2 regions of the Salinisphaera sp. RV14 genome follow, and region 1 is predicted to be linked to the other one. Evidence: riboswitches for the same ligand, from Rfam matches in the RefSeq annotation. Region 1 holds a riboswitch; the other holds the start of a gene.
What was found. Region 1 has a riboswitch for cobalamin ahead of ACS8Y6_RS08260 (TonB-dependent receptor domain-containing protein). Riboswitches for the same ligand answer to the same signal wherever they lie in the genome.
Positions count from the first base shown of each region.

Region 2: linked by a shared signal. The riboswitch ahead of ACS8Y6_RS16380 (CbtB domain-containing protein) and the one ahead of ACS8Y6_RS08260 (TonB-dependent receptor domain-containing protein) in region 1 are both predicted to bind cobalamin.

Region 1 is NZ_JBQDYF010000006.1:80,397-96,234, forward strand. Features, by position in the region: partial or broken gene metH (methionine synthase) at 1-1,631, opposite strand, end outside; gene ACS8Y6_RS08250 (GxxExxY protein) at 1,661-2,050, opposite strand; partial or broken gene ACS8Y6_RS08255 (homocysteine S-methyltransferase family protein) at 2,105-3,139, opposite strand; cobalamin riboswitch at 3,290-3,518, shown strand; gene ACS8Y6_RS08260 (TonB-dependent receptor domain-containing protein) at 3,632-5,524, shown strand; gene cobO (cob(I)yrinic acid a,c-diamide adenosyltransferase) at 5,543-6,151, shown strand; gene ACS8Y6_RS08270 (cobyric acid synthase) at 7,312-8,745, shown strand; gene ACS8Y6_RS08275 (FecCD family ABC transporter permease) at 8,742-9,749, shown strand; gene ACS8Y6_RS08280 (heme ABC transporter ATP-binding protein) at 9,746-10,522, shown strand; gene cobU (bifunctional adenosylcobinamide kinase/adenosylcobinamide-phosphate guanylyltransferase) at 10,515-11,057, shown strand; gene ACS8Y6_RS08290 (hypothetical protein) at 11,826-12,200, shown strand; gene cobT (nicotinate-nucleotide--dimethylbenzimidazole phosphoribosyltransferase) at 12,193-13,254, shown strand; gene ACS8Y6_RS08300 (histidine phosphatase family protein) at 13,247-13,867, shown strand; gene ACS8Y6_RS08305 (adenosylcobinamide-GDP ribazoletransferase) at 13,864-14,634, shown strand; gene cbiB (adenosylcobinamide-phosphate synthase CbiB) at 14,625-15,554, shown strand; gene cobD (threonine-phosphate decarboxylase CobD) at 15,545-15,838, shown strand, end outside.
Region 2 is NZ_JBQDYF010000023.1:31,251-47,088, forward strand. Features, by position in the region: gene ACS8Y6_RS16335 (CheR family methyltransferase) at 1-471, shown strand, start outside; gene ACS8Y6_RS16340 (response regulator transcription factor) at 621-998, shown strand; gene ACS8Y6_RS16345 (MFS transporter) at 1,179-2,444, opposite strand; gene ACS8Y6_RS16350 (proline racemase family protein) at 2,648-3,709, opposite strand; gene cobN (cobaltochelatase subunit CobN) at 4,013-7,813, opposite strand; gene cobW (cobalamin biosynthesis protein CobW) at 7,837-8,922, opposite strand; gene ACS8Y6_RS16365 (cobyrinate a,c-diamide synthase) at 8,947-10,281, opposite strand; gene ACS8Y6_RS16370 (AAA family ATPase) at 10,278-11,978, opposite strand; gene ACS8Y6_RS16375 (CbtA family protein) at 11,965-12,711, opposite strand; gene ACS8Y6_RS16380 (CbtB domain-containing protein) at 12,813-13,007, opposite strand; cobalamin riboswitch at 13,055-13,259, opposite strand; gene ACS8Y6_RS16385 (cobalamin biosynthesis protein) at 13,350-13,778, shown strand; gene ACS8Y6_RS16390 (cobalt-precorrin-5B (C(1))-methyltransferase) at 13,802-14,905, shown strand; gene cobM (precorrin-4 C(11)-methyltransferase) at 15,014-15,778, opposite strand.

The DNA.
Region 1 (15,838 bases):
GCGACCAGTTTCTCGCGCGATTCCTTGCCGACCATGCGCGAGGCCACCGGCACCGAGCGGGAGGCGTCCTTCACCCACATCACCGCACCCTCGTAGGCGGGGTCGATCTTGACCGCGGTGTGGGCGCGCGAGGTGGTCGCGCCGCCGATCAGCAGCGGCGTCGTCATGCCGCGGCGTTGCATTTCGGCCGCGACATTCACCATTTCGTCCAGCGACGGCGTGATCAGGCCGGACAGGCCGATGACGTCGGCGTTGTGTTTTTCGGCGGCGTCGAGGATGTCGTTCATCGGCACCATCACGCCGAGATCGATCACCTCGAAGTTGTTGCACTGGAGTACCACGCCGACGATGTTCTTGCCGATGTCGTGCACGTCGCCCTTGACGGTCGCCATGATGATGGTGCCGTTGTTTTTCGAGGCGTCGCCGGATCGGGCTTTTTCCTCCTCGATGTAGGGGATCAGATGTGCCACCGCCTTTTTCATCACGCGGGCGGATTTCACCACCTGTGGCAGGAACATCTTGCCGGCGCCGAACAGGTCGCCGACCACGTTCATGCCGTCCATCAGCGGGCCTTCGATCACCTCCAGTGGCTTGTCGGCGTTCTGCCGGGCCTCCTCGGTGTCCTCGACGGCATAGGTGTCGATGCCTTTCACCAAGGCGTGTTCCAGGCGTTTGGTGACCTCCCATTCGCGCCAGGCGAGATCCTCCTTGGATGCCGCTTTCTTGCCGCCACCCTTGTACTGCTCGGCCAGATCCAGCAGGCGCTCGGTGGCATCGTCGCGGCGGTTGAGGACGACGTCCTCGCAGGCCTCGCGCAGCTCTTCGGGGATATTGTCGTAGATTTCGAGCTGGCCGGCGTTGACGATCGCCATGTCCAGGCCCGCCGGAATGGCGTGGTAGAGAAACACCGAGTGCATGGCCTGGCGCACCCGCTCGTTGCCGCGAAACGAAAACGACACGTTCGACAGCCCGCCCGAGACATGGCAGCCGGGGCAGGACTCGCGCACCCGTTTCGTGGCATTGATGAAATCGACGGCGTAGTTGTTGTGTTCCTCGATGCCGGTGGCAATGGCGAAGATGTTGAGATCGAAGATGATGTCCTCGGGCGGGAAGTCGAGCTCCTCGACCAACATCTTGTACGCACGCTGGGCGATCTCGACCTTGCGATCCTCGGTGTCGGCCTGGCCGTTCTCGTCGAAGGCCATCACCACCACGGCCGCGCCATAGTCCAGACACGCCTGGGCCTGTTCGAGAAACTTCTCCTCGCCTTCCTTGAGCGAGATCGAATTGACCATCCCCTTGCCCTGGATGCACTGCAGCCCGGCTTCGATGACCTCCCACTTCGAGGAGTCGATCATGATCGGCACGCGGGCGATATCCGGCTCGCCGGCGATCAGGTTGAGGAACTTGCGCATGGCCGCGGCCGAGTCGAGCATGCCCTCGTCCATGTTGACGTCGATCACCTGGGCGCCGTTTTCGACCTGGTCGCGGGCGACCTCCAGCGCGGTGTCGTAATCCTCTTCCTTGATCAGGCGCATGAACCGCTTGCTGCCGGTCACATTCGTGCGCTCGCCGATGTTGATGAAGTTGGTTGCTGACGTCATTGAAACCTCTGTTTTGTCCGCAGATCGACGCAGATCAACGCAGATAGGATGAATGGTTAACCCGGGCGATGACTTCGGATCAGTCGCCGGTGCTGTAATTCGGGCGTGCCGAAGTTCAGCAGCAGACCGCGCTCGATGCCGGTGGTCTTCAGATAGTTGATGACCTGGGCCTCGTGTTGCGGCGTTAGCCGGGATAGGGCCTTGAGTTCCAGGATCACGCTTTCAAAGCAGATGAAGTCCGCCCGGAACTGGCTTTGCAGCGGGCGTCCCTTGTACTGAACGTCGAGCAAGGGTTCGCGAACGTACGGCACGCCGCGCTCGGTCAGTTCGATCGCCAGGGCGTCGTGATAGACGCTCTCCAGAAAACCGTTACGCAAGTAGCGATGGACCTCGAATGCAGCCCCGAGTATCGGATATGTCTGCTCGTCCTGCCCCTCGCTCTTCATCTGCGTCGATCTGCGTTGATCTGCGGAAAAATATCTTCAGGCCGAAGCGGTGAATGGCTCCAGGCCGGACAGGCGCATGGCCCGCTTGATCTCGGGCCGGCGGCGCGGGGCTTTGCCGGCCACGGCGCTTGCGATGGCGCCGATATGCTCCGGGGTCGAGCCGCAGCAGCCGCCGGCCATGTTGAGCAGGCCCGATTCGGCCCATTCGCCGATGTGCTCGGCCATTTCGTCCGGTTGCAGGTCGTATTCGCCGAATTCGTTGGGCAGGCCGGCGTTGGGATAGGCGTGGGTGTAGCAGGGCGCGATGCGCGACAGCTCGGCGACGTACTGGCGCAGCGCGTCCGGGCCAAGCGCGCAGTTCAGCCCCATGGTGAGCGGCCGGCCGTGGGCCACCGAGTTGTAGAACGCCTCGGTGGTCTGACCGGACAGAGTCCGACCCGAGGCATCGGTGATGGTGCCGGAAATCATCAGCGGCACGTCGATACCGCGCTCGCGCATGAGCCTGCGCACGGCATAGATCGCCGCCTTGGCGTTGAGGGTGTCGAAGATGGTCTCCATCAGAATGATGTCGACGCCGCCTTCGAGCAGGGCCTCGGCGGCCTGGCCGTAGGCGGTGGCCAGTTCGACGAAATCGGTGTTGCGCTTGCCGGGATCGTTGACGTCCGGCGAGATGGAGGCAGTGCGATTGGTCGGCCCGATCACGCCGGCCACGTACATCGGCTGCGCGTCGCTCTGGAATTCCTCGACTACCTCGCGGGCGAGTTTGGCGGCCTCGACGTTGAGCTCCACCGCCAGGTCTTCCATGTGGTAGTCGGCCTGGGCGATCGTGGTCGAAGAGAACGTGTTGGTCGTAATGATATGGGCCCCGGCCTCGGCATACTGCCGGTGGATGCCCCGGATCAGATCCGGATAGGTCAGCGTCAGCAGGTCGTTGTTGCCCTGCAGATCGGAGGCCCAGTCGGCGAAGCGCTCGCCGCGGTATTCGGCCTCGGACGGGCCGTAATTCTGGATCATGGTGCCCATGGCGCCGTCGATCACCAGAATCCGGTCGGCCAGAACGCGTTCGATGGCGTGTCGCGTATCGCTCATATCACCCTGCAGCTCGCGAATAGGGGTCGTAGTATATCCGCTTATCCGGATAAGCGAAAAACCCACGAGCTCTGGCCGCGTGCGGGCCGCGGGCCGATCGGGCGCGTTGCCGGCGCCAGGCCCGGCTTGACGGCGTCTCGGGGGCTGCCTAGCATCGTCGACGTGACAGGTGTCGCATCCACGGATGCGGTGAAACGGGAAGTCGGTGCGCGCGCAAGCGCCAGGCCGACACTGCCCCCGCAACGGTAGGCAGCGCCGTGTGATAATCCACGGTGTCGCGCATTCCAGCCACTGAGGCGAACACCTCGCCTCGGGAAGGCCGCGCGCAGACATGGGTCTGACTGCAAGTCCGGAGACCGGCCTGGCACAGGGGATCGTCGCCACACGCGATCGGTGCCGGCGCGTGTTCGCGCGCGGTCCGTTCGTCTTGCCCGGCGATGGTCAGCGACTTCGGCACGCGGACGGGCGTGCCCGCCGATCGAGACGACGACAATGCAGTTTCGCACCGGGCCCGCATTTGCGGCCCTGCTCGGGGTATCGTCTGCCTGGGGGGCGTCGCCGCCGCCGGCCGCGACCACCGATTTGAACCCGGTGGTGGTGACCGCCACGCGCACGCCGCAATCCCGGAACAGTACGCTGGCCGCCACCACGGTCATTACCCGGGCCGACATCGAGCGCAGTCAGGCCCAGAGTCTGGCCGAACTGCTCGGCGATACGCCGAGTCTGTCGATCGCCAACAACGGCGGACCCGGCAAGGCCACATCCATTCACCTGCGCGGCACCGATGCCAATCAGGTGGTGGTGCTGGTCGACGGTGTGCGCTGGGGCTCGGCCACCAACGGCCAGGCCGCGATCCAGGATTTCCCGGTCTCCCAGATTCAGCGCATCGAGATCGTGCGTGGGCCGCGTTCGTCGCTGTACGGTGCCGATGCGGTCGGCGGCGTGATCCAGATCTTCACCCGCGACGGCAAGGGGGCCAAGGGCCGCGGGCCCACGCCGTATTTCTCGGTCACCGGCGGCAGCTACGACACCTGGAAAGGCCAAGGCGGCGTTTCGGGGGCGACGAAACGCCTGTACTACAACCTGAGCGTCTCGGGCGAATATACCGGCGGCTTCAATGCCTGTACCGGCCGGCCATTCAGCTCGCCCAAGGGGGGCGCCGGCTGTTACGCCAATCAGCCCGACCGCGATGGCTACCACCGCGCGGACGGTTCGGCGAACGTCGGTTATACATTCGACAACGACTGGTCGGTGAACGGTCACTATCTTCGGTCCGATGGTCATGTCGAATACGATGGCCCTACGACCAACCAGTCGCATTCGGTGCAGGCAGTCTATGGCCTGGGCGTGGATGCGCCGCTGACCGATTTCTGGGATGCCAAGCTGCGTCTGTCGCGCAGTCGCGATCGGTCGAAAAACTATTTCGACGGCGATTATGTCAGCCGTTTCGACACGCGCCGCGATAGCGTCAGCTGGCAGAACGATTTCGCGCTCGCCAGACAGCAGAGTGCCACCGTCGGGATCGATTATCGCCGGGACGCGGTGACCAGTTCGGCCGACTACAAGCAGAACAAGCGCGACAACACCGGCGTGTTCGGCGAGTACCAGGGCCGCTTCGGCGCCCACGAGATCGATCTGGCCGCCCGGGATGACGACAACCAGGCCTATGGCAATCATGCCACCGGCTCGATCACCTACGGCTATCACGTCAACAAGACCTATACGCTGACCGCCGCCTACGGCAACGCCTTTAACGCACCGACTTTCAACGATCTCTACTATCCGGACACGCCGGGTTTTCCGCCGGCGTCCAACCCGGATCTCAAGCCGGAGAAATCGCGCACGGGCGAAATCGGCCTCAAGGCCACGCCGGGCTGGGGCCACTGGGCGATCCATGCCTACCAGACCGATATCAACGACGAGATCACGCTGGACGCCAACTACACGCCACGCAACGTGAGTTCGGCGCGCATCCGCGGCGTGGAGGGCGAGGTGACGGCCTATATCGGCCGCTGGCGTATCGGCGCGAATGCCGACTGGCTGGACGCCGAGAACCGCGGGCGCGGGCCGAACCACGGCAACGATCTGGCACGCCGCCCGAACTACTCGGCTTCGCTGCACGTCGACCGCGATCTGTTCGCGCGGTTCGCCGCCGGCGCCAGTGCCAAGCTGGTCGGGTCGCGCTACAACGGTCCGGCCAACACCGACAGGCTCGGTGGTTACGCACTGTTCGGTCTGACAGGCGAAATGCGGGTGACCGAGGCGTGGAAAGTTCAGGCCAAGCTATCCAACATGTTCGATCGTCATTACCAGACCATCGACTTCTACAACCAACCCGGGCGGGCGGTTTATGTCACCGTCAGCTATAGCCCGGGCCATATCTGAGCCAGCAAAGGCCATGTCATGAGCGAATCGAAAAGCGACGCCCGCCACAAGGCGACGATGCAGAAGCACAAGGAAAAAGTCGACGCGGGCATCCAGGCCGCGGATATCGAGCGCGGCGTGTTCGTGTTCATTACCGGCAAGGGCAAGGGCAAGTCGTCCTCGGCCTTCGGCATGGTGATGCGTGCACTCGGCTACGGCCAGAAGATCGGCGTGGTGCAGTTCATCAAGGGCGTGCAACTCTCCGGCGAGGAGATCTATCTGCGCGATCACTGCCCGCAGGTGGATTTTTACCAGATGGGCACGGGATTCACGTGGAACACCCAGGATCGCTCGGGCGATATCGAAGCCGCCGAGCGCACCTGGGCCCAGGTCGAGCCGATGTTGCAGGACCCGGCCTACGATCTGGTCGTCATCGACGAACTGACCTATATGCTCGGCTACAAGTACCTGGACGAAGAGCGCGTACTGAACGCCATCGCCAACCGCCCGGTCGAGCAGTCAGTGATCGTCACCGGCCGCGGCGGCGGCTCGGGCCTGCGCGAACTGGCCGATACGGTGTCCGAGGTCGACAACGTCAAGCACGCCTTCAAGGCCGGCATCAAGGCCCGTGCCGGGGTGGATTACTGACCCCGCTTCGATTCGGTTTTCGATGAATCTGTCCGCAGATCGACGTCGATCTACGCAGATCTCAATACGGTTTTTACAAGGCGGTTATCCGCAGATTTCACAGATTACGCAGATTCAAGAAACGTATGGAAGCGCCTAGATCATGGCAGCGAGGTTGCAATCGATGCCGATTTAACAGCATCGGACCCGTCATCTGCTTTTTGATCGGCGTGCATCTGCATCGATCTGCGGACAGGCTGTCAAAGAACAAAGCCGAATATTTTGGACTGTCTGCAAGCGGAAAAACGCCCGGAATTAATTGGTGTTGCGAGCTGTTCGATAAACCTGTCCGCAGATCGACGCCGATCTACGCGGATCTCAATACGGTTTTCACAAGGTAGTTATCCGCAGATTTCACAGATTACGCAGATTCAAGAAACGTATGGAAGCGCCTGGATCATGGCAGCGAGGTTGCAATCGATGCCGATTTAACAGCATCGGACGCGTCATTTGCTTTTTGATCTGCGTGCATCCGCGTCGATCTGCGGACAGACTGTCAAAGAACGAAGCCGAATATTTTGGACTGCCTGCAAGCGGAAAACGCCCGGAATTAATTGGCGTTGCGAGCTGTTCGATAAACCTGTCCGCAGATCGACGTCGATCTACGCAGATCTCAATACGGTTTTTACAAGGCGGTTATCCGCAGATTTCACAGATTACGCAGATTCAAGAAACGTATGGAAGCGCCTGGATCATGGCAGCGAGGTTGCAATCGATGCCGATTTAACGGCATCAGAGGAGTCATCTGCTTTTTGATCGGCGTGCATCTGCATCGATCTGCGGACAGGTTATCAAAGAACGAAGCGGAATATTCTCAGCTATCCTCATGCCTGAAAGCCGCCTGCAGTTAATCTGTGAAATCCGTGCAATCTGCGGATGAATGACTTGAAGAACGAAGCCTCGAATATGTCCGTAGGTAAAGAGCTGCAATCGACATCACGGCTAATCTGTGTCGGCGGAATCATCTGCTTTCCGATCTGCGTGCATCTGCGTCGATCTGCGGACAGGTTCTCAAACAACGAAGTCGAGTATTTTGAGCTGTCTTTAAACCGAAAACCGTCTGCAACCCATCTGTGCAATCCGTGAAATCCGGGGATGAATGACGTGAAGAACGGCCACCCATGACAGCAAGGACGCTGATGATCCAGGGCACGACCTCGGACGCCGGCAAGTCGACGCTGGTGGCCGGGCTGGCGCGGGCGTATGCCCGGCGCGGCGTGGCCGTGGTCCCGTTCAAGCCGCAGAACATGGCGCTCAACAGCGCGGTGACGGTCGATGGCGGCGAGATCGGCCGCTCGCAATACCTGCAGGCACAGGCCGCGCGCGTGGCGGCCACTACCGACATGAACCCGGTGCTGCTCAAGCCCGCCAGCGACATCGGCGCCCAGGTCATCATCCACGGCCATGCCATCGGCACGATGGATGCTGGCTGCTATCACGGCTACAAGCCACAGGCGATGGCGGCGGTGCGCGCCTCGCATGCGAGACTGGCTGCTGCCTACCCGCGTGTGCTGGTCGAGGGCGCCGGCAGCCCGGCCGAGATCAACCTGCGCGAAGGCGATATCGCCAACATGGGCTTCGCCGAGGCCGTGGATTGCCCGGTGATTCTGGTCGCCGACATCGACAAGGGCGGCGTGTTCGCCCAAATCGTGGGTACGCTGGCGTTGCTGTCGCCGTCCGAACGCGAACGCGTCGCGGGTTTCGTGATCAATCGCTTTCGCGGCGATATCGGTCTGCTGCAGCCGGGGCTGGATTGGCTGGAAGCGCGTACCGGCAAGCCGGTGTTCGGCGTTTTGCCCTACCTGACGGGCCTGCATCTGGACGCCGAGGACGCGATCGATACCGGGCAGACGACCGCCGCCGATGCGCTCGTAGTACAGGTGCCGGTTACCCCTCGAATCAGCAACCACACCGATTTCGATGCCCTGCGCGCCCATCCGCGGGTCGATCTGCAGTTCGTCGGCCCCGGCGATACCCCGGGCCCGGCCGATCTGATCGTGCTGGCCGGCTCCAAGAATACCCGTGCCGACTGCGCCTGGCTGGTCAACGCCGGCTGGGCGGATCGCATCAAGCGCCACCTGCGCTATGGCGGCAAGCTGCTCGGCATTTGCGGCGGTTATCAGATGCTGGGCCACGAAATCGCCGATCCGGACGGCGTCGAGGATCGATCGGGGACGACGGACGGCCTCGGCCTGTTCGACTTCACGACGCGGCTGGATACGAACAAGCACCTGCAGAATGTGACCGGCGTGCTGGCTGGCGGTGGCGCGGTCGCCGGCTATCGCATCCACTGCGGCGTAACCTCGGGGGCTGCGCTGGCACGGCCGTTTCTCCAGCTCGATGACGGCCCGGACGGCGCGCTTTCGGCCGACGGCCAGATCGCCGGCACCTATCTGCACGGCCTGTTCGATACCGGCGCCGGCTGCGACGCGATCCTGGCCTGGGCCGGGCTCGACGCGGCCGGTGCCGTCGATCAGGCCGAGCGCCGCGAGGCCAGCCTGGAACGCTTGGCGGATGCGGTCGAGGCGGCGATCGATCTGGAAGCCCTGCCATGAAGCCGCGCCTGCTTATCGTCATGCTGGGCGTGTTGCTGGCGGCGGCTTTTATGGCCGAGCTCGCCTTTGGCGCGGTGCGGCTGCCGATCGGCCAGGTTGTGGCCGCACTTTTCCATTTTCATGATCGCGTCGATCAGACCGCGCTCATCGTGAACGCGATCCGCCTGCCGCGGGCGCTGCTGACCGCGCTGGTCGGCGCGATCCTGGCAATTTCGGGTGCGGCCATGCAGGGGTTGTTCCGCAATCCGCTGGCCGATCCCTCATTGATCGGTGTCACCGCCGGGGCTTCGGCCGGAGCCAGCCTCGCGATTGTGTTCGGCGGCGCGCTGGCCGGTTTTGCCGGGCTGTCGCTGGTGGCACTGGCCGCGTTCGCGGGCGGCGCGGCGGCGGTGGTGCTGGTCTATGTGCTGGCCACCCGGGCCAGCGGCACATCGGTGGCCACCATGCTGCTGGCCGGCATCGCGATATCCGCGCTGGCCGGTTCGCTCACCTCGCTGCTGGAGTTCTATGCCAGCAACGACATGCTGCGGCGCATCAGCCTGTGGCAGATGGGCGGGCTGGAAGGCGCCAACTGGCCGCGCGTGGGCCTGATCGCGGTCGCCGCCGCGGCCGTGCTGGCCGGCCTGCCGGCCCGGGCGAGGGCCTTGAACGCATTGTTGCTGGGCGAATCCGAGGCCCGTCACCTGGGTTTCGCAGTAGACCGGACCAAGACCGTGTTGATCGTGCTGGTCGCCTTCGGCGTCGGTATTTCGGTGGCCCTGGCCGGGGCGATCGCTTTTGTCGGCCTGGTCGTGCCGCATATCGTGCGGCTGGCGATCGGGCCGGATCATCGCACGTTGTTGCCGGCCTCCGCCCTGGCCGGGGCGGTGCTGTTGCTGGCCGCCGATACCCTGGCCCGGGTGGTGGTCGCGCCGGCCGAACTGCCGGTGGGGCTGCTGACCGCGCTGCTCGGCGCGCCGTTTTTCATCGTGTTGCTGCGCGGCACGCGGGATTACGCGCTGTGACGCTGGCGGTCGAAGAACTGGCGATCCGGCGTGGCGGTCGTGTTCTCATCGCCGGCGTGTCGTTTACGGTGGCGCCCGGCGAAATGCTGGCCGTGATCGGGGCCAACGGCGCCGGCAAGTCGACGCTGCTGCATGCGCTGGTGGGCGATCTGGCGCCATCCGCCGGGCGGGTGGCGTTCGACGGCCGCGCGCTGGGCGCCTTCGACCGGCGCGAACGCGCGCGGCGGATCGCCTTTCTGGCCCAGGCCAGCGCGCTGGCGTTTCCATTCACCGTGCGCGAGGTGATTGCGCTCGGCCGCAGCCCGCACGCCACCGGCCGCGCGGCGGATGCCGCGGTAATCGATGCCGTCGCCAAGGCCACGGATATCGCGCACCTCATCCCGCGTGCCTATACGCGCCTGTCCGGCGGCGAGAAGCAGCGCGTCCAGCTTGCCCGCGTACTGGCGCAGATCGGGTCGGCGGAGGACGCGGCGGCGCGGTTGCTGTTGCTGGACGAGCCGGTCGCCTCGCTCGATATCGGCCACCAGAGCCTGATCATGCGCAGCCTGCGTCGGTGCGCGGCCACCGGAGTCGCCATTGTCTTCGTCGGCCACGATGTCTCGCTGGCCGCCGCGCACGCCGACCGGCTGTTGGCCCTGGCCGAGGGCACTACCGTGGCCTGGGGTACACCGGCCGAGGTCGTGACCGAGGCCACGCTGGCCCGGGTCTTCGATGCCGAGACCCATGTCATCCCGCATCCGGTGACCGGCACCCCGGTGGTGCTGCATGATTGAAGCCATGTCGGGCCACCACTTGATTCTGGGCGGCGCGCGCAGCGGCAAGAGCGCGTTCGCCGAACGCACGGCGCTGGCGACACCGAGTGCCGAGCACTTCATCTATATCGCGACCGGCCAGGCGCACGATCTGGCCATGGCGGAACGCATCGCGCACCATCGCGCGTATCGCGATGCTCGCTGGCAAACGGTCGAAGCGCCGCTCGAGCTGGCGGCGACGATTGCCGCGCAGGATGCGCTGGGCACGGTGATCCTGGTCGATTGCCTGACGCTGTGGCTGAACAACGCCCTGGCGGCGGATGCGTGGCCCGCCGAGCGCGATGCACTGCTGACGACGTTGCCGGATTGTGCCGGCCGCGTGCTGCTGGTTTCCAATGAAGTCGGCTCCGGCATTGTGCCGCTCGGCGAGCTTTCGCGCACCTTCGTCGACGAAGCCGGGCGATTGCATCAGGCGCTGGCGGGCCTGTGTTCGCGGGTCAGTCTCGTCGTGGCGGGGTTGCCTCTGGATTTGAAGCCGTTGTCGTCATGGCCGTGAGTCGTCGTGCTTTCAAGTTGGCGGAAGGTTGGAGTCTCGCACTGATGTGCGAGTCACTTTCGTTTGCTTGTCCGAACGAACGTAACCCAAGGAAAGGACACCCTGTCTTGCGCCGAGGCTCCGCATCGGTGCCCTGCGCGGCTCCGGCCGCAAGCGGACCGCCGGAAACTCGCCGCGCTGCGCGCGACTCCGACATTCGGCGGTCTTTGTCGCTTTCGGCCGCCACTGCTCGGCGCCGCGCCCAAGGGGCCCGATACAGGCACGACACGGCAAAACCGGGGAGTTGGCCTGGCTGTATTTTGTCTCGTTACACGGAGACGGGCAGCGGCGACGGGTGTCCGGCGCGCTGCGCCGGTGCGGCAAGGTGTTTGAGGGCCGCCAAAGCGGCCCGAGTTTTTGCCGCATCCCGTCGTCGCGAGCATCGGAGTGAACCGGCATTAGCCGGCGCCGTGTCGGGTGCCTTTTTCTTGGTTCCTTCTTTGGGGCACGCAAAAGAAAGAACGCGCACATCAGTGCGAAACCAAAGCCCTGGTCGCCGCAAAAAAATGCCCCGGCGCCGACACGCGAAAGCCAGCCTCATCATCGTCGTCGGCTTGTCCGCACCGAATAGTTGCGTAGGTGGATTAGGTGCTCGCACCGTAATCCGACAGCCAAGCCTCGGAACCCAGGGATTGAGCGTCGGATTAAGCGCTGCGCGCTCATCCGACCTCCCGCTGCTGTCGCTCACATGAACGGTGTTTCTTATCCGTCGTCCGCCAATGCACGTGAATGGAACGCAAATGGTTTGTCGGCGATAAACAACGGAGTATTTTCGAGTCGTTGTGGCTTGGACGGTTCACGTCGTCGTTTTCGAAGCAATTGTCCGCAGATCGACGCCGTTGCACGCGGATACAAGACCAGAAGATTGTCGATTGCGTCCAGCTGGCTCGCGCACCACTGGGCGATGCCGTGGCGCGAACGACACCGGCCCTCGCACGCAATCATCAACGAGCCCCTTATCGTCCGATGCACGCGCTGACCGTCAAGTCACTGATTTTCGATCTGCGTGTATCCGCGTCGATCTGCGGACAGTCTTGTTATTCGCGCTTCATTCGCATGCATTCGCGAACCGGGTTTTCAACAGGAGCAATGATCTATGCCTGATTTCGACTGGCTCTTCGAACCGGCCGCCCAGCCCGACGAGTCCGCCCGCGCCGCGGCGATCGAACGACAGAATCAGCTCACCAAGCCGCCGGGCTCGCTCGGCCGGCTGGAGACGCTGGCCACGGATTTCGCGGCCTGGCAGGGCACGGACAAGCCCGTGCTGAATCGGGTCGGGCTGGCGGTGTTCGCGGCCGATCACGGCGTGGCCGCGCGGGGCGTGTCGGCGTTTCCACAGGAAGTCACGGCGCAGATGGTGGCCAACTTCGCGGCCGGCGGCGCGGCGGTGGCCGTGCTCGCGCGCGAGGCCGGGGCCGACATGGCGGTGGTCAATCTGGGCACGGTGACGCCGGCCGACGACGTGCCGGGGGTGGTCAATCATCGGCTGGCGCCGGGCACCGCGGATTTCACGCGCGGCCCGGCCATGGATGGCCCGACGCTGTCGGCCGCGCTGCGGGTCGGCGCGGACCAAGTGAACGCGGAGCTGTCGTTATTCGTGGGCGGCGAGATGGGCATTGCCAACACCACCAGCGCGGCGGCGGTGTTCGCGGCCCTGGCGGATCTGGACGGCGCGGCGACGGTCGGCCGCGGGACCGGGGTCGACGATGCCGGGCTGGCCGCCAAGCGGGCCGCCGTTGATGCCGGCCTGGCGCGACACCGTGTGCGCTGGACGGCGCAATCCCTGCCCGATGCCGCGCTGGCAGTCCTCGAATGCCTCGGCGGGCTGGAGATTGCCGCGCTCGCCGGCGCCTATGTCGCGGCTGCGCAGCGCGGCGTGCCGGTGCTGGTCGACGGTTTCATCAGCAGCGTCGCCGCGCTGGCCGCGGTGCATCTGAATGCCGGTGTGGCCGGCTGGTTGATCTTCGGGCATCGTTCGGCGGAAGGCGGCCATGGCCGGGTGCTCGAAGCGCTGGCCGCCGAGCCGTTGCTTGATCTGAATATGCGGCTCGGCGAGGCCAGCGGGGCGATGGTCGCACTGGGCGTGATTCGGTCCGCGTTGGCCGTTCACGGCAGAATGGCAACTTTTGCCGATGCGGGAGTCGCGGATAGTGCCTGATTTCGACATGACCACGACCACGGTCGACATCCTGCGCCACGCCGAATGCGAAGGGGGGCCGATCTTCCGTGGCTCGACGGACGTGGCCTTGTCCGAGGCCGGTTGGGCCCGGCTGCGCCGGGTGACCGAACCGCTCGCCGGCTGGGATGCGATCGTGACCTCGCCGATGCGTCGTTGCCGCGAGTTCTCCACCGAACTGGCCGCGGCCCGCGATGTGCCCTTGAACGTCGACGAGCGCTTCCGCGAGATGTATTTCGGCGACTGGGAAGGCGTGCTCATCGCCGACGTGTGGGCGAACCAGTCCGACGCCGCGCGCGCCTGGTATGTCGATCCGGAGAACAATACGCCGCCGAACGCCGAGCCGTTGCCGTCGATCCGGGCCCGGGTGGCCGAAGGCTGGGGCGAGCTGGTGGCCGCGAACCGGGGCGGCCACGTGCTGCTGGTGTGCCATGGCGGGGTGATCCGCAATCTCGTGGCCCATGTGCTGGATTTGCCACTGGCGGCGACCAACCGTTTCGGCATGCCCTATGGCTGCCGCGCCCGGATCAGCATCACGCACGACGGCGAGTCGTCGATGCCGAGGCTGATGGGTTACAACCTCGACCGGGCATGAAACGCGCCGCCACGCCGCTTCTTCTGGCGCTGTCACTGCTGACTGTATTGCCGGTCGGCCGGTGGCTGCCCGCACGTATCCGGCCGGTCGATCAGGGGCGTTCGGTGGTCTGCTATCCGTTGGTGGGCCTCCTGATCGGTGGGGTGCTCGTGCTCGCAGAAGGCGTGTTGCGCGGTGCGGCGCCTCTGCTTGCCGCCGCCTTGTTGTTGGCGGTGTGGGTCGGTATCACCGGCGCATTGCATCTGGACGGACTGGCCGACTGTGTCGACGCGGGCTGTGCCGGCCACCGCGACGCCTCGCGTATTCTCACGGTGATGAAGGACCCGGCCGCCGGGCCAATGGCGGTGGCCACGATCACGATCGTGTTGTTGGTCAAGTTCGCGGCCTTGGCGACATTGCTGCAGCACCGGGGCGCGATCGTCGGCTTGTTGCTTGCCGTGCCAATGCTGGCCCGTGCCGGTACCGCCGCGCTCATGGCCACCACGGCCTACCGCCGAGACCGGGGCATCGCCCGCGACCAGGCGGCCACCCGTCCGCGCGGGGCGATCACCCTGGGGATTGTCGTGGTGGCGGTGGCGGGCGCATGGCTATTGCCGCTGCCTCTCTGGACTTTAATGGTGCTGCTGGCCGGGGTGATCGTGTGGAGTTGGCGCCGGACCTGGCAGACCCGTATCGGCGGTTATACCGGCGACGTGGCCGGCGCGCTGATCGAACTGGTCGAGGCGGCGTCACTGGTGGCGGCGGCCTGGGGCCTGCCGTGGCATTGAGTCTGATGCTGGTCGCGGCACTGGTGGCCGATGCGGTGCTGGGCGAGCCGCGCCGGCGGCATCCGCTCGCGCTGTTCGGCCGTCTCGCCGATCGGATCGAAGGGCGGTTCAATCACGGCCGTCGACGCAATGGCATGGTCGCGCTCGCGCTGCTGGTCGGACCGCCCACGCTGTTTGTCGGCGCATGCGTCGACTGGGTTCCGAGCGGGCTGGCGTGGTTATTGGCGGGTCTGGTACTCGTGCTGGCGGTTGGGCGGGCCGGCTTGATCGAACACGCCGAGGCGGTGGCCCGACCGCTCGCCGCCGGCGATCTCGAAGGCGCCCGGCAACGCGTGGCCTGGCTCGTCAGCCGCGATACGGCGCAACTGGATGCCGCCGGCGTACGCGGCGCCCTGCTGGAGTCCGTGCTCGAAAACAGCAGCGATGCGATCTTTGCCTCGGTGTTCTGGTGGGTTTTCGGCGCTGCGGCGGCCGGCCCGGCGGGCGCTGCCGCGGCGGTACTTGCTCACCGGCTGATCAATACTCTGGATGCGATGTGGGGCTATCGCAGCCCCCGGTTCGTCGCCTTCGGCTGGGCCGCGGCGCGCCTGGACGACGGCATGAACTGGCCGGCCGCACGTCTCACCGCGCTGGCTTTCGTGCTGGTCGGCGACACCCGCGCCGCCTGGACCTGCTGGCGCGAACAGGCGGGGCGATGGTCCAGCCCGAACGCGGGTCCGGTGATGGCGGCCGGCGCCGGCGCCCTCGGTATCCGCCTCGGCGGCGGCGCCTGGTATCACGGCGCCTGGCGGGAACGGCCGGCGCTGGGTGGCGGGCGCACACCGCAAGACGTCGATGTCGTACGCGCGCTGGGTCTGGCCGATCGGGCATTGGCCGTGATCGTGGTGGCGGTACTCCTGATGGACGGGCTATGGGCATGATCCACGGCGGCAAGCTGCGTGCCGCGGCTGCGCACTACGGCATTCCCCGGCATGAATGGCTGGATCTGTCGACCGGCATCGCGCCCTGGTCGTGGCCGGTGCCGGCGCTGCCCGCGGCTGTCTGGTCGCGCCTGCCGGAGGCCGGTGATGGGCTGATTGCCGCCGCGGCCGCCTACTACGGCTGTGCAGCGGATTGGATCGTGGCCTTGCCCGGCAGCCAGTTCGCCATTCGCGAGGTGCCGCGCCTGTGCGCGCCGGCCACCGTGGCCGTGCCCGCCGTGGGT
Region 2 (15,838 bases), on a different contig from region 1:
AGCAACAGCGACTTGAACACGTTGATACACCAGGCGCTGGCCCTGGTCGAAAGCCTGGTCCGCAAGAACCACATCGATACCCATCTCGATTTGTATTCGCCGCTGCCGGCGATCCAGTGCACCCCGATCCAGATCGAACAGGTGATCATCAATCTGATCGTCAACGCAGTCGATGCCATGGAGTCGGTGGATCGGGGACGCCGGAACCTGACGATCCGAACACGTCTGGTCGATGATGAGGTGGAGTTCGGCCTGACGGACTCCGGCGAAGGCATTCCCCGCCAGAAGCTCGGACGTATCTTCGATTCGTTCTACACCTCCAAGCTCGAAGGCACCGGGCTGGGACTGTCGCTGGCACGCTCGATCGTGGAGGGGCACGGCGGCCGGATCTGGGCGGAATCGACGCTCGACCACGGCGCCACCTTCTTCGTCCGCCTTCCAACCTGCGCCGTCGAAGGTAAACTGGGTTGAGGCTTTTCGCGCGCCGCACGGTTTCTTTCCGTCCGGCCCGGCGTGGCCGGGCGGGCCGGGGCGCCCCTGTTTCCAGGGCGGTTCAAGCGGCCGCATTCAGAGGCCGACATAGACGTATTGGCAATAAATATTCCGATTCAGCGCGGGCGATGTTCGACGACACGAAAACAACGGTCATCGTCGTCGATGACGATGCCGGCCTCTGTGCCTCCCTGGAAATGCTTCTGGCGGCCGCGGGCTACGTATGTGCCAGCTACGGATCGGCCGAGGCCTACCTCAAGCGAGCAGCCGCCGGTCGGCCCGGCTGTATTCTGCTCGACATCGAGCTGCCGGGCATGAGCGGCCTCGAACTCCAACGCATGATGCGCACGCAGACCTCGGATCCGCCGATTGTCTTCCTGACGGGCAGTGGCCGCGAAGATGACGCGCGTCAGGCCCGGGCCGGCGGGGCCGCTGCATTCCTGCACAAACCGGTCGACCCCGATCAGCTGCTCGATCAGATTGCGCGCGTGACCGCCGGGCCCTAAGCGCCCACGCCAATAGGCGCCAAAGACCGGCCACACGCCCGGTGGCCGTGCATCATGTGCCAACCTCCGGTTTCACGCGGCGCCACGCCCGGGCTGCGGGGAAAGGAATCGACGTCCCCGTCGCAGGCGGACTGGTAACGGCGCTTGGGCGGCCGGCTGCGCGGCTGGATCAGCACGCGCTCAGCGTTTGCCCCGCCTCCGATGTCCGCGCGCACTACGCAGGCTTGCGGAACCGGCCAGTGGCTGGCCAGCCGTTTCCTTGACCGTGAACAACGTCAGCAGCGCAACCGCAGCGGCGACCATCAGATAGAACGCGGGCATATAAAGATTGCCGGTTGCGCCGATGAGCGCCGTGATCACGAAAGGCGCCGTGCCGCCAATCGCGGATGTCGACAGGTTGTACGAGATCGCAAACCCGCCATAACGGATACGGGTCGGGAAAATAGCGGGCAAAGTGGCGGGCATGGTGCCGGATAGCAACACCACCAGAATCGCCAGAATCGCCAGCCCCACGGCCGTATCGACCATGCCATGCAACTGAAACATCCAGAAGGCCGGATAGGCGAGCAACAGGAAGCCAATGCACGATGCCATGATCACCGGCTTGCGGCCCACGCGGTCCGACAGCCAGCCGACGAGCGCGATGACGAGCATCATGCCGATATACACCGCGATCAGCAGTTCCAGCGATTGCGTGCTGGAGAAATTCAGATGTTTCTCGAAATAGCTCGGCAGATAGGTCAGTACGGTGTAATACGCCACGTTCAGCAGCACCACCAAACCGATGCACTGCAGCATCCGCCGCCAGTGTTCGGTGAAGATCTCGCGTAGCGGCGAGCGGGACGTTTCGCCTTTTTCGGCCGCCGATGAAAATGCCGCGCTGTCTTCCAGCTTGAGTCGCAGATAGAGCCCGAACAGGCCCAGGGGCGCTGCACATAGAAACGGAACGCGCCAGCCCCAGCTGTGCATCGCCGAATCCGGTAGCGAGACGGTCATCACGGTCACCAGCCCGGCGCCGAGGGTGTAGCCTCCCAACGTGCCGAATTCGAGAAAACTGGACAGAAAACCACGGCTGTCGTCGGGGGACGATTCCACGATGAAAGTCGCCGCGCCACCGTACTCGCCGCCGGTCGAGAACCCCTGAACCAGGCGGGTGACGATCAACAGAACCGGGGCCCAGACGCCGATGGTCTGGTAGGTCGGCAGCACACCGACAGCCGTGGTCCCGGCGGCCATCATGAGAATGGTTATCACCAGCACCTTGCTGCGCCCGATGCGATCACCCAACGGGCCGAAGAAAAGACCGCCCAACGGCCGTGCCAGAAAAGATATCGCGAATACGCCGAAGGACTTGAGTAACGAACCGCCCTGGCCGTGAAAGAAAAGATCGCCGACCGTCGTGGCGAGATAGTGGCGAGATAGCCGTACACGCCGAAATCGAACCACTCCATGGCATTACCCATGGCCGCCGCGGCCACTGATCGGCGAATCCCCGATGTGGTCAGTGCAACGCCGTCGGATTCGTTGTCTTGGCCTGTGTCCGCAACCCGGGTACTCATGGTGCAACTCGTGTCATCGAATTCTGCGCGACAGCCGGGCTGTCGCAGCACTCGTAAAAATGCGCGAAACCGTGACCGCGAAACCCCGCGCTAACCCGGTTCGACCAGAATATTTTCCAGGTCGGCGGTATCGACCAGAGGGTCGTCGAGCTCGACTTCGACCCGGGACCGGGTCAGGGTCCAGGCCCGGCCGGTGATGTGGGTGTCCCAGCCGCGCTGTCCGTTCACCGTGGTCTGACCAAGCAGGGTGCCGATAAAACTGCTGTCGCGCGGCGAGAGCGTTTCCAGCCATTGCCCGTCCCGGATCTGGCCGCGTTCCGCCATCAGCGCGATGCGCGCGGAGGTGCCGGTGCCGGTGGGGCTGCGACAGATCACCCCCGGGTGAACATAGGTGGCGCCGCGGGCGCGAAAACCGCCATCGACCGCATGCGCCGTACGCATGAAATGCACGAACGGCAGCGGCGTCACAGCATCCAACTCGGGATGATTCTCGATGAATTCCGGACGTACGGTCTTGACGAAAGCGTCGGCAAAGGCCGCCAGTGCCGGTTCCTCGTCGCGAACCAACTGAAAACCCAGCGCTTGTGCATCGATCATCGCGTAAAACCCGCCGCTCCAGACGACGTTGTAGCAAACCCTGCCGTAGCGTGGCACCTCGGCTTCCATATCCGGGACTGCCAGATAGGCCGCCTCGCCCTGGGTCGTGACCGACTGAACGAAGCCGTCGGCACATCGCGCCTGCACGCGGGCGATGCCGGCCGGCGACTCCAGCAAAACCGTCTGCTGGCTGTCTTCGATCGGGATGCGACCGCTTTGCAGCAATGCGGTCGCGGTACAGATCGTGTTGGAGCCGGAATACATGGGGTAACCCATGGCTTCCATGATGATGTAGCCGGCCTCGGCGTCGGGATGGCACGGCCGTACGATCAGGTTCACCGACATCGCCGGGTCGCCGTAGGGCTCGGACAGCAACAGGCGGCGCAGGCCATCGCCGTTGGCTTCCAGATATTGCTGCTGCTCGTGCACGGTATTGCCCGGCAAAGCCTCGACGCCACTGAGCACGATACGGCTGACATCGCCGCCGGCCTGCATATCGATCATCCTGAGCGAGCGTACGCGGCTGGGTTTCTTGTCCGGTTGATCATCCGACATGGAACACTCCGTGTTGCTGACGTCGCCGCGGCGAAACGAACGCACGCGTCCCGCGGGTTACAGCGGCAGGAACGGCATCGATGACGCCTGAACCGGCCCGGCTCGGGTCTGTCGTGACATACCTCGATACCGTTGCCGGACTGCGCCGGGAAGCCGCCGCATCGCCTGCTCTCACGCTAACGCATTCAAGCGGCGAGCCAATCCGGGGAATTACCAACCGGGATTGATAGGAGACGCCGCGCCATGATCCGCTGCCGGCCCACGACGGGCATTGTTCCGGCCGCGGCCGTTCGGGATGCGTTGCTACTGCAAGGGGCGCTCGAAACCGGCCTCGGCGTCCAGCAGCACCGCCTCCAGCGCCGGGCGGTAATCTCCCGGCTGCTGCCAGAGATCGCGCTGCATGGCCTCGAGCATGCGCTCGGCCATGTCGCGCAGGGCCTGCGGATTGTGCTGCTCGACGAAGGCGCGGTTGGCCTGGTCGAGAATCAGGGCCTCCGCGACGGCGGCGTACTGGTAATCGCTGACCACGTCCGCGGTGGCGCCGTAGGCGAACAGGTAATCCACGCTCGCCGCCATCTCGAAAGCACCCTTGTAACCATGGCGCTGCATGGCGGCGATCCATTTCGGATTGGTCACCCGGCTGCGCACCACCCGGCCGACCTCCTCGGCCAGGGTCCGCACCCGGGGCGCCGCGGGATTGCTGTGGTCGGCATGATAGATCGCCGGCCTCGCGCCGCCGCGGGCCGCACCCGCCGCGTTCGCCATCCCACCCTGAAAGCTGTAGTAGTCGGCCGAGTCCAGAATATCGTGCTCGCGATTGTCCTGGTTATGCACCACCGCCTCGATCCGGCCCAGCCGGTCGACGAAGGCCTCGTGGGCCTGTTCGCCATGCACGTGCTGGCCGTAGGCGTAACCGCCGCGCTGGATATAGGCATTGGCCAGATCCTGCGAACCCTGCCACTGTCCGGCGTTGATGACTTCAGACACGCCCGCGCCGTAGGCCCCCGGTTTGGAACCGAACACGCGAAAGGCCGCCTGGCGCGCGGCCTCGTCGCGCTCGCTACCCTGCGCGATCAGTTCAGCGCTGCGCGCTTCGATGCGTTGCCGAAGGGTATTGGTCTCGCCCGGCTCATCGAGCACGGCGAGCTTTTGCACCGCGGCATCGAACAACCGGATGAGATTGGCGAAGGCGTCCCGGAAGAAGCCCGACACCCGCAGCGTCACATCCACCCGCGGCCGGCCCAACTGGAACGCCGGCAGAATCTCGAAATCCACCACCCGGTTGGAGCCGGCGGCCCAGATCGGACGCACGCCCATCAACGCGAATGCCTGGGCGATGTCGTCGCCGCCGGTGCGCATGGTGGCGGTCCCCCAGACCGACAGGCCGATCTCGCGCGGGTAGTCGCCGTGATCCTGAAGATGACGCCGCACCAGCGCATCGGCCGAGGCTTGGCCGAGCGCCCAGGCGGTGCGGGTCGGGATCGCGCGACTGTCCACGGCATAGAAATTGCGCCCGGTCGGCAGCGTATCCAGCCGGCCGCGGGTCGGCGCCCCGCTCGGCCCGGGCGGGACGAACCGGCCGGCAAGGCCGGCCAGCGTGTGTTCGATTTCATCGGCCACGCCCTGTTTCAGGGCCGGCAGCAAGACCTCGCGCATGTAGCTCAGCAGCGCCGTCGTTGCCGGGCCGATCGCGCAGGGCGCATCGCCCAGCACCGACTGCTCGACCCGTTGCACGGCAAGCTGTTCCAGGCGGGTCCGGGTGTGCCAGTCGGTACGCCAGCCGGTGGTCGTATCGAGTGCCGCGAGCACGGCCGGTCGCGGGCCGGTCCAGGGCTCGCCGCGGGCGGCCAGCGGATCGAAACCGGCGAGCCCCAGATCCTCGGCCAGCGCATGCAGAATGCCGCGATCGGCGGCTGACTCGCCGCGCGGCAAGCGCACCAGCGACACCAGCGTTTCCGCGAGCTGGCGCGTCTCGGGCATTTCGCCGAAGCGATGCAGCCCACCGCGGATCTGGGCCTCCTTCAGGTCGCAGATATAGGTATCGAGCTGGTTGAGGATCGCGTCGTCGTCGCCGTCGGTGCCGGCGATCTCCTCGGCCACATGGCTGCGCCGGGCCAGGGCCAGGATCTCGCGGCGCAACCAATCCTCGCGACGCGAATCCAGCCCCATCGCCTCGAAGTATTCATCCACCAGGCCTTCCAGTTCGGCCAGCGCGCCGTGGCTTTCGGCGCGCACGATCGGCGGCGTCATGTGATCGATGATCACCGCCTGGCTGCGCCGCTTGGCCTGGGCTCCCTCGCCCGGATCGTTGACGATGAACGGGTAGAGCTGCGGCAGCGGACCGAGCACGATATCCGGCCAGCAACGGTCCGACAGCGCAACCGCCTTGCCGGGCAGCCATTCCAGGTTGCCGTGCTTGCCGACATGCACGAGGGCATCGATGGCATAGACCTCGCGCAGCCAGGCATAGAACGCCAGATAACCGTGCGGCGGCGCCAGATCCGGATCGTGATAACTGGCCGCGAGGTCGATATCGAAGCCCCGCGGCGGCTGCGGCCCGACGAAAACATGGCCGAAACGCAGGCCGGCGACCTCGATCCGCCCGTCGCGATAACGCGGATCGGCGCTCGGCTCGCCCCAGCGGGCACGCACCGCAGCCTGGGCCGTATCCGGCAGCCTGGCAAACCAGCGTTCATAGACCGCGATATCCAGGCTCTGCCAGGTCGGCTTGAAGCCATTGGCGCTGACGTCGTTCGACAACGCGGCACGCAGCGCCTGCATGAGGGCGTCGGTATCGGCCGGCAGTTCGCCGGTGACATAACCCGCGCGCCGCAGGGCGCGCAGCAGGTTGAGCGTGGCCGCCGGTGTGTCCAGGCCGACCCCGTTGCCGATCCGCCCGTCGCTGCCCGGGTTGTTGGCCAGCACCAGCGCAACCCGTTTATCCGCATTCGGCCGGCTCTGCAGCAGCGCCCATCGGCGGGCGAATTCGGCCACGAAGGCCGCCCGTTCGGGCATCAGCTCATGACGCACGACATCGATCTGGCAGATATCGCTGCGAAAGGCCCGGCTCTTGAAGCCGATCGCCCGGGTGACGATCCGCCCGTCGAGTTCCGGCAGCACCACATACATCGCCAGATCGCGCCCGCGCAGCCCTGCATTGGTTTCCTGCCAGACGGCTTCGGTCGTGCTCGCCAGCACCAGCTGCAAGACGGGAATATCGCGGGCGAACATCGCCCGGCCCGTGCCCGGCTCGGAAGCGGCCGCAGCATTGGTGGCGGCGCGCAGGGCAAAACCGGTGGTATTGAGCACCACGCGGGCATTCGCCGCCGCAATCAGGGCGTCGACTTCGGCCAGACAGGCGTCTTCCTTGAGCGAGGCCACGGCGATCGGCAGCGGGTTGAGCCCGTACTCCACCAACACATCCAGCAGCCCGTCGAACACCGCCATGTTGCCGTTCTGCAGATGGCTGCGATACAGCAGCACCACGGCGACCGGCCGGTCGGAGCCTGTAGGCCAGGTGCCCTGCCAGTCCGCCAATCCCGCCGGGCTGCGCTCGGGGTGATAGACCGCGGTCCGGGCCAGAGCCACCGGCTCCTGCCAGTCGTATGCCCGGTCGAAGAATGCCGCGGCGACATAGCGCAGCAGCGCATCGGCATTGGCCGCCCCGCCCTCGCGCAGATAGCGCCAGATGCGATGCGCCCGGGCATGGGCGACGGTCGAGGCCGAGAACAGATCGTCGTCGTGCACATCCTCACCGGGTACCAGGACCAGCTCGCGATCGGGCGCCTCGGCGGCCCATTCGACGAGCTGCTCGACGCCGTAGGGCCAGTAGGACCGCCCGCCGGTCAGGGCCACGATTACGACCCGGGCCCGGTCGAGCGTCTTGTGCCGGTACAGGTCCAGCGCCGCCGGCTTGGCCAGGTGGCGCCAATTGGCCAGCCGCAGGCTCGGGCTATCGGCCGGGGCACGCTCGGCGGCTTCGGCCAGCAGGCCCAGTACGCCGTCGGCGGCCGCCATGATCACGACATCGCCCGGCGACTGATCGAGATCGACGATCCCTTCGTCGTCGCTGAAGCCGCCCGGCTGGGCTGCGAGCAGATGCACAGGCCGAAGCGCTCAGCGGGCCGCTATGCCGGCGTCGCCGCCGCATCGATTTCGGCCGCGCTCAGGACCTCGCGGATCCGCGCCCGGTCCAGATCGTGGCCGATGAATACCAGCCGCGTGGCCCGCGTCTCGCCGGCCTCCCAGAGGCGATCGAAATAATGCGCGATGCGCTCGCCGACCGCCTGGACGACCTGGCGCATCGGCTTGTCGCCGACCGCCGCGAAGCCCTTGGCGCGATAGATGGTCTGTTCGCCGATCAGCTGCTGCATGCCGGCGATCAATCGCTGGCTATCGACCGCGCCGAGGGCCACGACCATGGCGTCGAAATGGTCGTGGGCATGGGCGTGGTCTTCGCCGGCTGCATGGTGGGCATCGTGATGGGTGGCGATCGCCTCGATCCGATCCTCGGTGGCCGAATCCAGCCCGGTCAGCAGCTCCGGATCGGCTTCGCCGTTTTCGATGAACAGGGCCTTGACCTGTCGCGGCAGGCGCGCGGTCAACCACGCGCGCACCGCACCCCGCCTGTGGTCGTCCAGTTGGTCGGCCTTGCTCACGATCACCAGATCGGCGGCGGCGAGCTGATCGTCGAGCAGTTCTTCCAGCGTCGGATCATGATCCAGCGATGTATCGGCCAGACGCGCGGTCGCGACCGCCTGCGGGTCGGCCGCCCAGGTGCCGGCCGCGATCGCTGGGCCGTCGAGCACGGCGATCACCGAATCGACGGTGCAATGCTGCTTGATCTCCGGCCAGTTGAAGGCCTGGACCAATGGCTTGGGCAGGGCCAGGCCGGAGGTCTCGATCACGATATGGTCGATCGAGTCGCGCTTTTCGATGAGCTTTTTCATCACCGGCACGAACTCTTCCTCGACCGTGCAACAGATACAGCCGTTGGCCAGCTCGAAGATGCCGTCCTCGGCTTCGTCCTCGCCGTCGCAGGCCAGCGGACAGCCGCGCAGCAGCTCGGCATCGATATCCATTTCACCGAATTCGTTGACGATCACCGCGATGCGCTTGTCGGTCGCGTTCCTGATCAGGTTCGACAGCAGCGTGGTCTTGCCGCTGCCGAGGAAACCGGTGACGACGGTGGCATGGATCTTGTCGAGTTGCATGAGCGAGCTCCGATGAATCGTGAATCAGGACGCCGAAGTCGTGGCGTCCGGTTCGGCCCCGAACAGGCGGGCAATCGCCGCCGGGTTCGAGCCGAAGAACAGATGCAGATAGGTCGCGGTCAGCCCGCGATCACGCACGATCGCCTCGCCGGGCGCGGGATGGCGCTGCCGCCGGCCATGGGCCAGGGGTTGGGCGCCACCCTCGGTGATCGAGCGATGATGGGCATGGGCACGAATCTCGCCTTCGGGCAGCGGCGCGGTCTGCATGCCCTGGCAGCCCCCCTTGTTCCGCATGCGCCCGGCGCCGGCGATCAGCCCGACCATGCGATGGCGGCGGCCATCCAGTTCGGTCAGCGATTCCTGGACATAGAGCATGCCGCCGCATTCGGCGAGCATTGGCTTGCCGCGGGCGTGAAACGCCCTCAGGGCCGCGTGCATGGCCGTATTCGCGGCCAGTTCGGCGGCATGCAGCTCCGGATAGCCGCCCGGCAGCCAGAGCGCATCGACCGCCGGCAGTGCCCGGTCGGTCAGCGGCGAGAAATAAGTCAGCCGCGCCCCCATCGCCGTCAGCAATCGTTCGTTCGAGGCATAGGCAAAGCTGAAGGCGGCATCGCGGGCGATGCCGATTGTCTTATCCGCCAGCCACGGCCCGGGCACGGCCGCCGGCCGCGCCTCGAACGCCACCGGCTGCGCGGCTGCGAGCAGATCGCTGCCGTCGATATGATCGGCGACCGCCTCGAGCGCCGTATCGATCGTCTCGCCCTGCTCGGCCGGCGAGACCAGACCGAGATGGCGATGCGGCAAGGCCATGGCCGTATCGCGCGGCAGGCGGGCCAGCAGCGCGGTCGTGGCGGGCAGCGCCTCGGCCACGAGCGCCGCATGCCGTGTACTGCCCACGCCGTTGGCCACCAGCCCGGCGAAGGCCAGATCGGCGCGCGCCTGCTGCAGCCCCGCCACCAGCGCGCCCGCGGTCTGGGCCATGCCCTTGCAATCGAGTACGAGGGCCACCGGCAGGCCGAAGGCGGCGGCGAAATCGGCACTCGAGGGGGTGCCGTCGTAGAGCCCCATCGCGCCTTCGACCAGAATCAGATCGGCTTCGCCGGCGGCTTCATACAATCGCTGGGCACAGTAATCCGGCCCGGCCATCCAGAGGTCGAGCGGCTCGACCGGCGCCCCGGCCGCGGCGGCCAGAATGGCCGGGTCGAGATAATCCGGCCCGGTCTTGAACACCGCCACACGCTGCCCGCGCCGGCGGGCTGCCCGCGCCAGGCCGGCCGTGATCGTGGTCTTGCCCTGGCCCGAGGCCGGCGCCGCGATGCACAACGCCGGACAGCTGCGTGTCGCGCCGGCGGCGCTCATGCCGGGCCCGCCAGAAAATCGGCCAGTTTCACGTGCCGGCCGCCGAGCCGGGCGGCCAGCGTACCGGCACGGCCCAGCGGCACCCGGGCGCGCTCGGTATCGATCACGGTCAGTTCGCCGGGCCAGGCCCGGGCTTCGATCGCCTCGCGAGTACGCCCGTCGGTGAAGATATAGCTGCGAAACTCGAGCCCCGGCTCGCGCCGGGCCAGCGTCCGCAGGCGCCGCCCGGCCTTGGCAACGGCCCGCGCCAGGGGCGTGCCGCCACCCGCCGGGATCGCCGCCAGCCGGGTTTCGATCGCCCGCGGCGCGCGCCCGGGCGGCACCAGCCAATCGATCCGATCGCCGCCGAAAACCAGAACCGCCAGACGCTCGCGCTGGCGGCGCGCGCGTTCGGCCAGCCCGGCGACCGCAGCACGGGCCGTCGATTGTTCGTCGGCCCCGAGCGTCGAAGCCGAGGTATCCAGCAGTACGCAATTGAGGCACGCGCGCGCCGGGCGGCCCGGGCGGCGCGCCGGCGCCGTGTCGCCCTCGCCCAGCGCCCGCCGGGCCAGCGTGCGCGGCCAGTTGATGGCCCGGCCGGGGGCGCCGGCCAACGCCCGCGATGACGCCGGCCGGGCCGGGGCTGGCGCGCCGCGCACCGGTCGGGGCGAACGCGAGCGGGCCGGATCGGCGAATCCGGCGGTCGCCGGCGCGTCCTCGAGGCGCCGGGCGGACGCTCGGCCGACATGGCGCGGCGGCAGGCCGCCCCAGGCGCTGTCGCCGCCCTGTTCGCCATCGGCTGCATTGCCGGAATCGCTGCCGCCCGTCCGGGGCGGCCCCGAATCCGGCTCGCCGCCCGCCGACTCCGAATGGCGCCGATGACAGAGCACGAACTCGGCGACGGCCTCGATATCCGCTTCGCTGACGGCATTCCGGCCCTGCCAGGCGGCGTGCGCGCGGGCCGCCTGGCGCCAGTGCAGATCCGCGCGCACCCCCTCGACATCGGCCGCCACACAGCGCTCGGCGATCGCCGTCTTGCTGGCCTCCGGGCAGATCACATTCGATAACCGCGTCCGGGCCGCCTCGACCTGCGCGGCGAGTCGGGCCTGGGCATCGGCCCAACTCGCGGCAAAGTCGGCCGGGTCCTGCTCGTAGGCCAGCCGCTGGTCGACGATTGCCCGGCGTTCGTCCGCGCGATAGCGCGGTTCGAGTTCCACACACAGACCGAAGCGGTCAGCGAACTGCGGACGCAGCTCGCCTTCGTCCGGATTCATGGTGCCGATCAGGACGAACTCGGCCGCATGTTCGCGGCTGATGCCGTCGCGCTCGATGCGGTTGATCTTGGAGGCGGCCACATCGAGCAGCACATCGACCAGCGGATCGGCGAGCAGGTTGACCTCGTCGATATACAGATAGCCGCCGTGGGCGCGGCCGATCACGCCGGGACGATAGGCCACCTCGCCGGCGCCGAGCGCGCGCTGCAGATCAAGGCTGCCGATCACCTGTTCCTCGGTCGCCCCCAGCGGCAGCGTGACGAAGCGCCCGGCCGCGCGCACATCGATCGCCGCCAGGCCGCGCGCCAGCGTGGACTTGGCCGCACCACGCGGACCAGAGACGAGCACGCCCGCCAGCGCCGGCTCGATCGCGACCAGGATCAGCGCAGTCTTGAGCCGATCCTGGCCGACGACGGCCGCGAACGGGAAATCAACGTGCGACATGCGCCATACCCTGCGGTGACCCGGCGGCCCCGATCCGGCGCCGCATCGCCCAACCACAGGCCGTGCCCAGCACCAGCCAGAGCACGAGATTGGTCGCGCCGCTGGCCCAGATGAATTGCTGGTGGATCTGTTCGAGCGCGGCCGTCGCCGCCGGGCCATGGCCGGCATAGGCCGAGCCGGCCGGCTCGGGCGCGCCGAACAGATACGGCAGCGGCATCAAGACCAGGGCCGGCAGCTTCTTCCAGCCCGGCGCGAATACGGCCATCGCCAACGCGACGATCACCACGGCCACCGTAGCGGCCCACCAGAGTTGGCGATCGGTGAGTGCCGCGGCGAGCGTGCCCGGCACTTCGGGCGACAGCCCGAGCGCCGGGGCCACGAACACCGCCGCGAACCCGGACAGGCCCCAGAGCGCGCCGGGCGCAGGCCCCAGCGGCGTGCCGCGCGCAAGCGTCGCGACGCTCATCGCCACCATCAACAGCAGCGCGAAGCCCATGGCGACGCCGATATCGGCCGCGATGGTGAACAGCATCCGCGGCGCCCCGTCGGCCGGCGCCCAGGCGTGCACTTCATCGGCGGAATGCGCGCCCGCCGCGTGGTGATGTGCGGGCTGCTCGTAGTGCTCGGCCTGGGCGATCAGCGGCGCGGTGGTGAATTGCTCGCCGATACCCAGCAGCGCCCCGACCGCCAGGCCGATGGCCACGGACAGAAAAATCAATCGTCGAAACAGCATGCGCTCTCCCGGTATGCGATCCGCGTCCCGGCGGATCGCCAGAATGCTCGAACACGGTCGTTATCGCCGCGGCGAGGCGGCGAGGCAGTGTCACGTGACGATCAGTGGCAGGGAAAGGACGCCGAGTGACGGGCGTCGTGGGCCGCGTTATGCACCGGCATGATGTGGGAAAAACCCACGCCGTAGACGACGAACAGGCCGATCAGTGTCGCCCCGGCAAGCTGGACGGCCTGGCTGACACGGGACGCCGGCAAGGCCGGGTTGTGGCCGGCGGCGGAAGTCTGGCTGGTTTGCATGTACACACCCGTACGTTGAAATCACCGGGTTCGGCGCGTGGCAAGCGACGAACCTCGCACCCAGGGCCGGTCTCCGGACTCGCGAAGGTCGTATCCCGACCCGTCCATGCCTTCCCGCGCGAAACGCGCAGTGGCTCGATATGGACTGTATCGCCTACCGTTGCGGGGGCAGCAGCGGCCTTGCGCACGAAGCGCGCACCGCTTTCCCGATTATCCTGCGGCGAGGCAGGCACCCTGTAACCTGGAGTCTAGGTTGGGGGGTCGAGGCGGTCAAATGGCTCGACCGGGAAGACTCTCGGTTATGCTCGGCGGCTGAATGGCCGATGAAACGGAGTGACCAGCATGCATGGCAACCGGCTGTGGTTTGCGGGGCTGGGCCTCCGGCGCGATTGCCGCGCCGGTGAGCTGGCGGCATTGCTCGCGGCGAGCTGCGGCGAAGCCGGTATCGAGATGCGGGCGCTGCACGCCCTTGCCTGCCTCGATCTGCGCGTATCGGAACCGGGCCTGCAGGACCTGGCCGAAACACTCGGGCTCGTGCTGCACGCCTTGCCGGCCCGGCGCCTGGCGGCCTTCAACGACCGGCTGTCGCAGCATTCGCCACGGATCCAGGCGCGGTACGGGGTCGGCGGGATTGCGGAAGCCGCGGCCCTGGCCTCGGCCGCCGCAGGCCACACCGGGGCCACCCCCCGGCTCGCGGTGACGCGTCGCCAAAGCGCTGCGGCCACGGTCGCGATTGCGGTTCGCGAAACCGCTGCCGTGCCATCCCGCTAGCCGACGCGTCGTAACAAGCGTTTATGCGCGAGGAAAGCAGCGAACACGGCGGCACGTTACGCACCGGCTGGACCACGGGCGCCACCGCGACCGCGGCCGCGGTCGCCGCCGCCCATCGACTGTTGTTCGACACGGTACTGGAGCGCGTGCATCTGCGGCTGCCGCGGGGGCGCGAAGCCGTATTGCCGGTCGCCGACAGCCGCGTGATCGCGCCGGCCCGCCTGGCCGAGGCGGGGCTGATCAAGGACGCTGGCGACGATCCGGATGCCACCCACGGCGCCCGCGTCTGGGTACAGCTCGAATTGACCGCCGCGCCGGGCATACGGTTCGAAGCCGGCGCCGGCGTGGGCACGGTCACACGCAGCGGTCTGGCCCTGGCGGTGGGCGAACCGGCCATCAACCCGGTGCCGCGCCGCATGATCGCCGACCACCTCGCCCGCGTCGCCGCCGATGCGGGCTACGCGGGCGGCTTTCGCGTGATTGTCGGCGTCGACGACGGCGAGCGCATCGCGGAAAAAACCATGAATGGCCGGCTCGGTATCATCGGCGGGCTGTCGATCCTGGGCACGACCGGCATCGTGCGGCCGTTTTCCTGTGCCGCCTATATCGCCTCCATCCATCAGGGGATCGACGTGGCCCGCGCCAACGGCCTGACCCATCTGGCCGCGGCCACCGGCTCGACCAGCGAAGCCGTGGTCCGCGCAGCCTATGACCTGCCCGATATGGCGATCATCGAAATGGGCGATTTCGTGGGCGCGGTCGTGAAATACCTGAAACGCTACCCGGTGGCCCGGCTTACGCTGGTCGGCGGCTTCGGCAAGTTCAGCAAGCTCGCCGCCGGCCGGCTCGATCTGCACAGCCGGCGCGGCGGCGTGGATTTCGAATTTCTGGCCGGTCTGGCCGCGGAGGCTGATGCCGCCACGCAGCAGGCGATCCGCACCGCGAACACCAGTCTTGCGGCGCACGGGCTCGCCCGCGATGCGGGCATCGATCTCGCCGCCCGCATCGCCCGGCGCGCCTGGCAGAAAGCCGGCCATTACCTGCCGCCGCAAACGCGACTGGAACTCTGGGTGATCGACAAGCCCGGCCGGGTTCTCGCCCGTTACGGCCGTCTCGACGACCGCTAGCAACTTCGATGAACGCATGGTCCCGCCCGCCGGCGGACAGGCATCAAACCATCGGCGTCGGTGCGGCGGACCCTATCGCCCTGCGGAACACGACGCCCCGGTCCGGGGTCAGTCCTCACTCGCCCAGCGATAACGGCTGGCATGGGTCGGGTCGTAGAGCTTGCTTTCGTTGAAGTCGGTCGCCCCCAGAACCGGCCCGACGAAGATGATGGCGTTGCGCTTGGCTGCCAGCGTATCGGCGGCGGCGACCAGGTCGGCCAGCGGCGCGCGGACGATCCGTTGTTCGGCCCAGGACGCCCGTTGCACGATCGCGGCCGGGCAGTCCGCGCCATACGACGGCAGCAGGCGTTCGACCACCTCGGCGATGACCTGCAGCGACAGATGAATCGCCAGGGTCGTGCCGCTGACCGCGAATGTTTCCAGCGTCTCGCGGGCGGGCATGTTCGAGGCCCGCCCCTGGGTGCGGGTGATGATCAGGGACTGGCCGACTTCGGGCACGGTCAGCTCCTGGCCGAGCGCGGCGGCCGCGGCCGCGAAAGCCGGCACACCGGGAGTGAGCGTGTAGTCGATGCCGGCCTCGCTCAGCCGACGCAGCTGTTCGGCCAGGGCGCTGTAAATGGCCAGATCGCCGGAATGCAGGCGCGCGATATCGTAGCCGGCATCGGTGGCATCGATCATGCGGGTGATCATGTCGTCCAGGCTCATGCCGACGGTATTGATCGCATCGGCACCGGGCTTGAGATGATCCAGTACCGCGGCCGGGATCAGGGATCCGGCATACAGACACAGATCGCAGCGCCCCAGCCGGTCGACGGCGCGTAGCGTGAGCAGGTCGGGCGCGCCGGGGCCGGCGCCGATGAAATGCACGGTCATGGTTTGGTCTCCTTCGGGCCTGCCGGGTTTTCCTGCGGCTCCTGGGCGTGGCACGCCGCG